Regions from separate parts of the Streptomyces sp. NPDC004327 genome, predicted to be linked through region 1. Evidence: predicted binding sites of a transcription regulator. Region 1 holds the regulator's gene; the other holds the start of a gene.
What was found. Region 1 encodes HrcA, which represses chaperone genes, less so after heat shock. Its sites were predicted from a motif close to TTNGCACTCNGNNNNNCNGAGTGCNAA; they were not measured.
Positions count from the first base shown of each region.

Region 2: a site for HrcA is predicted at 2,265-2,291, ahead of groL (chaperonin GroEL). Genes of this name have one in related genera too.

Region 1 covers NZ_JBIAME010000002.1:506,451-509,854, reverse strand. Annotated here, with positions in the region: gene dnaJ (molecular chaperone DnaJ) at 1-981, opposite strand, end outside; gene hrcA (heat-inducible transcriptional repressor HrcA) at 982-2,001, opposite strand; gene ACFYU9_RS08280 (MBL fold metallo-hydrolase) at 2,170-2,892, shown strand; gene ACFYU9_RS08275 (DUF3097 domain-containing protein) at 2,903-3,404, shown strand, end outside.
Region 2 covers NZ_JBIAME010000003.1:127,431-130,834, reverse strand. Annotated here, with positions in the region: gene ACFYU9_RS11070 (hypothetical protein) at 1-376, shown strand, start outside; gene groL (chaperonin GroEL) at 478-2,100, opposite strand; gene ACFYU9_RS11060 (cold-shock protein) at 2,473-2,676, opposite strand; gene ACFYU9_RS11055 (MoaD/ThiS family protein) at 3,077-3,355, opposite strand; gene thrC (threonine synthase) at 3,388-3,404, opposite strand, start outside.

The DNA of each region.
Region 1 (3,404 bases):
GACGATCAGGTCGCCTCGCCCGTTGCCGCGCAGATGGGTGACGCCACGGCCGTGCAGCGGGATCGACTGGCCGGACTGGGTGCCCGGGCGGATGTCGACGTCCTCAAGGCCGTCGAGGGTCTGGAGCTGCACCTTCGTGCCGAGCGCGGCCGCCGTCATCGGGATGGTGACCGTGCAGTGCAGGTCGTCGCCGCGACGCTGGAAGGTCTCGTGCGGGATCTCGTGGATCTCGACGTACAGGTCGCCGGCGGGGCCGCCGCCGGGGCCGACCTCGCCCTCGCCCGCGAGCTGGATCCGGGTGCCGTTGTCGACACCGGCCGGGATCTTGACCGTGAGCGTACGGCGCGACCGCACGCGGCCGTCGCCGGCGCACTCGGGGCACGGGGTCGGGACGACCGTGCCGAAGCCCTGGCACTGCGGGCAGGGGCGCGAGGTCATGACCTGGCCCAGGAAGGACCGGGTGACCTGGGAGACCTCACCGCGGCCGCGGCACATGTCACACGTCTGCGCGGAGGTGCCGGGCGCGGCGCCCTCGCCCGAGCAGGTGGTGCAGACGACGGCCGTGTCGACCTGGATGTCCTTGGTGGTACCGAAGGCGGCCTCGTCGAGGGTCACCTCCAGGCGGATCATCGCGTCCTGGCCGCGCCGGGTGCGCGAGCGCGGGCCGCGCTGGGACGCCGTTCCGAAGAAGGCGTCCATGATGTCCGAGAAGTTCCCGAAGCCGCCCGCGCCGAAGCCACCGGCCCCCGCGCCGCCGCCGGAGGCGGACAGCGGGTCGCCGCCGAGGTCGTAGACCTGCTTCTTCTGCGGGTCCGACAACACCTCGTAGGCGGCGTTGATCTCCTTGAACCGCTCCTGCGTCTTCGGGTCCGGGTTCACATCCGGGTGAAGCTCGCGGGCGAGGCGCCGGAACGCCTTCTTGATCTCGTCCTGCGAAGCGTCACGGCGTACGCCCAGTACGGCGTAATAGTCGGTGGCCACTTACGACTCCGCCAGGATCTGTCCGACGTAACGTGCCACTGCGCGTACCGCTCCCATCGTTCCGGGGTAGTCCATGCGGGTCGGTCCGACCACGCCGAGTTTGGCGACTGCCTCGCCGCCGGAACCGTAGCCGACCGAGACGACCGACGTGGACGTCAGGCCCTCGTGGGCGATCTCGTGCCCGATCCGTACGGTCATGCCCGACTCCTTGGCCTCGCCGAGCAGCTTGAGGAGCACGACCTGCTCCTCCAGAGCTTCCAGGACGGGCCTGATCGTCAGGGGGAAGTCGTGTCCGAAGCGGGTCAGATTGGCGGTACCGCCGATCATGAGCCGCTCCTCCTGCTCCTCCACCAGGGTTTCGAGCAGGGTCGCGAGCACGGTCGAGACCGTGCTCCGGTCCTCGTTGTCCTCGAAGGACTCCGGCAGGTCCTGCACCAGCTGCGGCACGTCCGCGAAGCGGCGGCCGACGACGCGGCTGTTGAGGCGGGCCCGCAGGTCGGCGAGGGAGGTCTCGCCGAAGGGTCCCGGACAGTCGATCACGCGCTGCTCGACCCGGCCGGTGTCCGTGATGAGCACGAGCATCAGCCGGGCGGGTGCCAGCGAGAGCAGCTCCACGTGCCGGACCGTCGAACGGGTCAGCGACGGGTACTGCACGACGGCGACCTGCCGGGTCAGCTGCGCGAGCAGCCGGACCGTGCGGCCGACGACGTCGTCGAGGTCGACCGCTCCGTCGAGGAAGTTGTGGATGGCGCGCCGCTCGGGGGTGGACAGCGGCTTGACGCCGGCCAGCCGGTCGACGAAGAGGCGGTAGCCCTTGTCGGTGGGGATGCGGCCGGCACTGGTGTGGGGCTGGGCGATGTAGCCCTCCTCCTCCAGGACCGCCATGTCGTTGCGCACGGTGGCGGGCGACACGCCGAGCTTGTGGCGCTCGGTCAGCGCCTTGGAGCCGACCGGCTCCTCCGTCCCGACGTAGTCCTGGACGATGGCGCGCAGCACTTCGAGTCTGCGTTCGCTGAGCATCGCGCGCACCTCCAGCTGTCGATCCGGTTCCGGTTGCTCCACTTTTGGCACTCGCCCTGTCCGAGTGCCAGGAAACCCCCGGCCAGTGTACGGCGGCGGACATCGCTCCTGGCAAGGAGGCGGGGTCGGCGGAGGCGATCCGGTCGGCGTACCGGTTAGCGTCACGCCATGGATCTGGACTGGGAAGAGTACGGCTGGGAGCGGCTCGGCGAGGGCGTCGGACGCCGCAGGCTGCCGGGCTGGGACGCCACGGTGGGCCTGGTCACCGGGCGGGACGGGGTCCTGCTGTACGACACGGGAGCCACCCTCGCGCAGGGCGCGGAGCTGCGGGCGCAGGTGGCGGCGATCACAGGCGGCCGGAGGGTGACGCATGTCGCACTCAGCCATCCGCACTTCGACCACGTCCTCGGCACGGCGGTCTTCGCGGGCGCGGAGGTCTTCGGCGCGGTGGGCATGGACACGCTGCTGCCGCGCGAGGCGGAGGCGCTGCGCCTGGACGCGGTACGGCAGGGGGTGGACGAGCGGGCCGCGGCGGAGGCCGCCGAGGTCCTGGTGGCCCCGCGCCACACCGTCTCCGGCGAGTGGACCCTCGACCTCGGCGGCCGCCGGGTCCTCCTCGCCAACGCCGGCCCCGGCCACACCGGCCACGACCTGGCGCTCCTGGTGCCGGGCGAGCGGGAGGTCGTCTTCTGCGGCGACCTGGTGGAGGAGTCGGGCGAGCCGCAGGCCGGCCCGGACGCGATCCCGGCCCGCTGGCCGGCCGCCGTCGACCGCCTGCTGTCCCTGGCCGGCGAGGACGCGGTGTACGTGCCGGGCCACGGCGCCGTGGTGGACGCCGCGTTCGTCCGACGCCAGCGCGATGAACTGGCACGCCGCTTCGAGGTGCCGTAGCGTCGCCCGAATGCGCAGCTACAACCCGGATCTGACGCCCCCTTGGAAGCGATCGGCGCCCGTGCCGGAGGTGCCGGCGGACCGTGACCTCGTCGTCGAGGAGGTCACGACGGGGTTCTGCGGTGCGGTGATCCGCTGCGAGGCGGGCACGGTGACCCTGGAGGACCGCTTCGGCAAGCACCGGGTCTTCCCGCTGGAGCCGCGCGGCTTCCTCCTGGAGGGCCGGGTCGTCACCCTGGTCCGCCCCTCCGCCGGCGCACCGGCGCGCCCCACCCGTACCGCCTCCGGCTCGATCGCCGTCCCCGGCGCCCGGGCGCGGGTCGCCCGGGCGGGCCGGATCTACGTCGAGGGCCGCCACGACGCCGAACTGGTCGAGCGCGTCTGGGGCGACGACCTGCGGATCGAGGGCGTCGTCGTCGAGTACCTGGAGGGCGTCGACGACCTCCCGGCCATCGTCGCCGACTTCGCCCCCGGCCCGGACGCCCGCCTCGGCGTCCTCGTCGACCACCTGG
Region 2 (3,404 bases), on a different contig from region 1:
GCACGTGCTGAGCAACGAGTTCACCGAGTCCACCGGCGTCACGTTCCGGATGGTCCGCACCGCCACGCGGATCATCGGCGTGAACGCCAACCCGGAGCCGGTGCGCAAGGGCGCGGCCATGACCGTGACCGGCACGCTCCAGCAGGCGGTCGGCGGCGTGTGGAAGGGGTACGGGAACGCTCCCGTCACCCTGTGGTTCCAGGCCCGCGGCTCCTCGGCGTGGAAGCAGCTGGCGACCGGCCGCACGGCCTGGAACGGCGCGGTGACGTTCCGGACGACGGCGACGGTGGACGGCTCGTACACCATCCGGCACAACGGTGACGGCACGCACTTCAACGCGCCGGCCGCGTACAACGACTACGTCGACGTGCGCTGACCCGCAGTCCGCACGACCGGCCGCGAAAGCCCGAGGGCGGCACCCCCAGTGGGGGTGCCGCCCTCGGTCGCGTTCAGCGATGAACGTCCGATCCGTCAGGATCAGAAGTCCATGTCACCGCCCGGCATGCCGCCGCCGGCCGGCGCGGCGGCCTTCTCCGGCTTGTCGGCGATGACGGCCTCGGTGGTGAGGAACAGGGCCGCGATGGAGGCGGCGTTCTGCAGCGCGGAGCGCGTCACCTTGGCCGGGTCGATGATGCCCTCGGCGATCATGTCGACGTACTCACCGGACGCGGCGTTCAGGCCGTGGCCGACGGGCAGGTTGCGGACCTTCTCCACCACGACGCCACCCTCGAGGCCGGCGTTCACGGAGATCTGGGTCAGCGGGGCGGCCAGCGCCTTGCGGACGATCTCGGCACCGGTGGCCTCGTCGCCGTCCAGGTCCAGCTTCTCGAAGACGGAACCGGCCTGCAGCAGCGCGACGCCACCACCGGCGACGATGCCCTCCTCGACGGCGGCCTTCGCGTTGCGGACGGCGTCCTCGATGCGGTGCTTGCGCTCCTTGAGCTCGACCTCGGTCGCGGCACCGGCCTTGATGACGGCGACGCCACCGGCGAGCTTCGCCAGGCGCTCCTGGAGCTTCTCGCGGTCGTAGTCCGAGTCGGAGTTCTCGATCTCGGCGCGGATCTGGTTCACGCGGCCCGCGACCTGCTCGCTGTCACCGGCACCGTCGACGATGGTCGTCTCGTCCTTGGTGATGACGACCTTGCGGGCGCGGCCCAGGAGGTCGAGACCGGCGCTCTCCAGCTTGAGGCCGACCTCCTCGGAGATGACCGTGCCGCCGGTGAGGATGGCGATGTCGTTCAGCATGGCCTTGCGGCGGTCGCCGAAGCCCGGGGCCTTGACGGCGACGGAGCGGAAGGTGCCGCGGATCTTGTTGACGACCAGGGTCGACAGGGCCTCGCCCTCGACGTCCTCGGCGATGATCAGCAGCGGCTTGCCCGACTGCATGACCTTCTCGAGGAGCGGGAGCAGGTCCTTCACCGAGGAGATCTTGGAGTTGACGATGAGGATGTACGGGTCCTCGAGCGCCGCCTCCATGCGCTCCATGTCGGTCGCGAAGTACGCCGAGATGTAGCCCTTGTCGAAGCGCATGCCCTCGGTGAGCTCAAGCTCCAGACCGAAGGTCTGGGACTCCTCGACGGTGATGACGCCTTCCTTGCCGACCTTGTCCATGGCCTCGGCGATGAGCTCGCCGATCTGGGTGTCGGCGGCGGAGATGGAGGCGGTGGAGGCGATCTGCTCCTTCGTCTCGACCTCCTTCGCCTGGTCGAGCAGCGCACCGGAGACGGCCTCGACGGCCTTCTCGATGCCGCGCTTGAGGGCCATCGGGTTGGCACCCGCGGCGACGTTGCGCAGGCCCTCGCGGACCAGGGCCTGGGCGAGAACGGTGGCGGTGGTCGTACCGTCGCCGGCGACGTCGTCCGTCTTCTTGGCGACTTCCTTGACCAGCTCGGCGCCGATCTTCTCGTACGGGTCCTCGAGCTCGATCTCCTTGGCGATGGAGACACCATCGTTGGTGATCGTGGGGGCGCCCCACTTCTTCTCGAGGACGACGTTACGGCCCTTGGGGCCGAGGGTGACCTTGACGGCGTCAGCGAGCTGGTTCATGCCGCGCTCGAGACCGCGCCGGGCCTCCTCGTCGAACGCGATGATCTTGGCCATGTGAAGTGGTCCTCCCGGACATGGGGTGGATAACGCTCCAGGACCGCGCCGACGCCCGCGACGGACGGTCGGCGCGTCCTCGTGGTTCCTTGCCCCACGCGGCCGGCGACCTCGTCTGCCCGATCCTCGTAGCACTCTCAGCGTGAGAGTGCTAACGCCAATGATTAGCACTCGCCCCATGTGAGTGCAAGCGACTACGGAGGATCGACCACCTCTCGGCGCACTCCCGCGCACGCTCCCCCCGCCCTCCCGTACGCACGCGCCCCCGTCCTCCCGCACGTACGCGCCCGCGCACGCGCGAGGGGCCCGCGCCCCGGTAACCGGGATGCGGGCCCCTCGACGGAAGTGCGTCGTCGGCCGATCGCGCCGTGCTCAGACGGCGAGCTTGACCATGTCCGCCTGCGGACCCTTCTGGCCCTGCGAGATCTCGAACTCGACCCGCTGACCCTCTTCGAGGGTGCGGTAGCCGTCCATCTGGATCGCGCTGTAGTGGACGAAAACATCCGCACCACCGTCGACCGCGATGAAGCCGTAGCCCTTCTCCGCGTTGAACCACTTGACGGTGCCCTGAGCCATGCCTAACTCCCCTATTACTGGCCCTTGCGCGGGACCGCACTTCGCGGACCCGGGTCAGACCCTGCGCCGGAACGCGTCGACCGCGGCTGAATGTATCTGCCCAACTGCCCTCTGCAACAGGTCAATCGGACGAGAATTCTGGGCACGCCGGAAAGGGGAATTGGGGAGAATATGCTGAATTCCGGGGCAAGTCGGGCCCGGCAAAGTGCGCAGAAGGTACACAAGGCACGGGCACTTTGGCTGCTTCTTGTCGGTCGAGGCGCATTCTCATATGCGTCTGGCATGAGCAGCGGAGGGGACTTCCCCAACTCTACCGCGCTCAACCATGCAGAATTGCCCCCTCCGCTTCTTCTCGCGGAAGGGGCAATTCTGTACTGATGGGTAGTGCCGTCTCCGGGGCTCAGCAGCCGCCGGCGACCGCCGGAATGATGGAGATGCCGGCGCCGTTCGGCGTGGCCGTCTCCAGGCCCTGCTCGAAACGCACGTCGTCGTCGTTCACGTACACGTTGACGAAGCGGCGCAGCTTGCCCTGGTCGTCCAGGACGCGGGCGGCGATGCCGGCGTGGTTCTTCTCCAGGTCGGCGATGACCTCGGCGAGGGTCGCGCCCTCGGCGGCGACCTCGGCCTGGCCGCCGGTGTAGGTGCGGAGGATGGTGGGGATGCGGACGTTCACGGCCATGGCTGTCTTCGTACCTTTCAGCGGGTCAGCGGTCAGTGGGCGAGGCCGG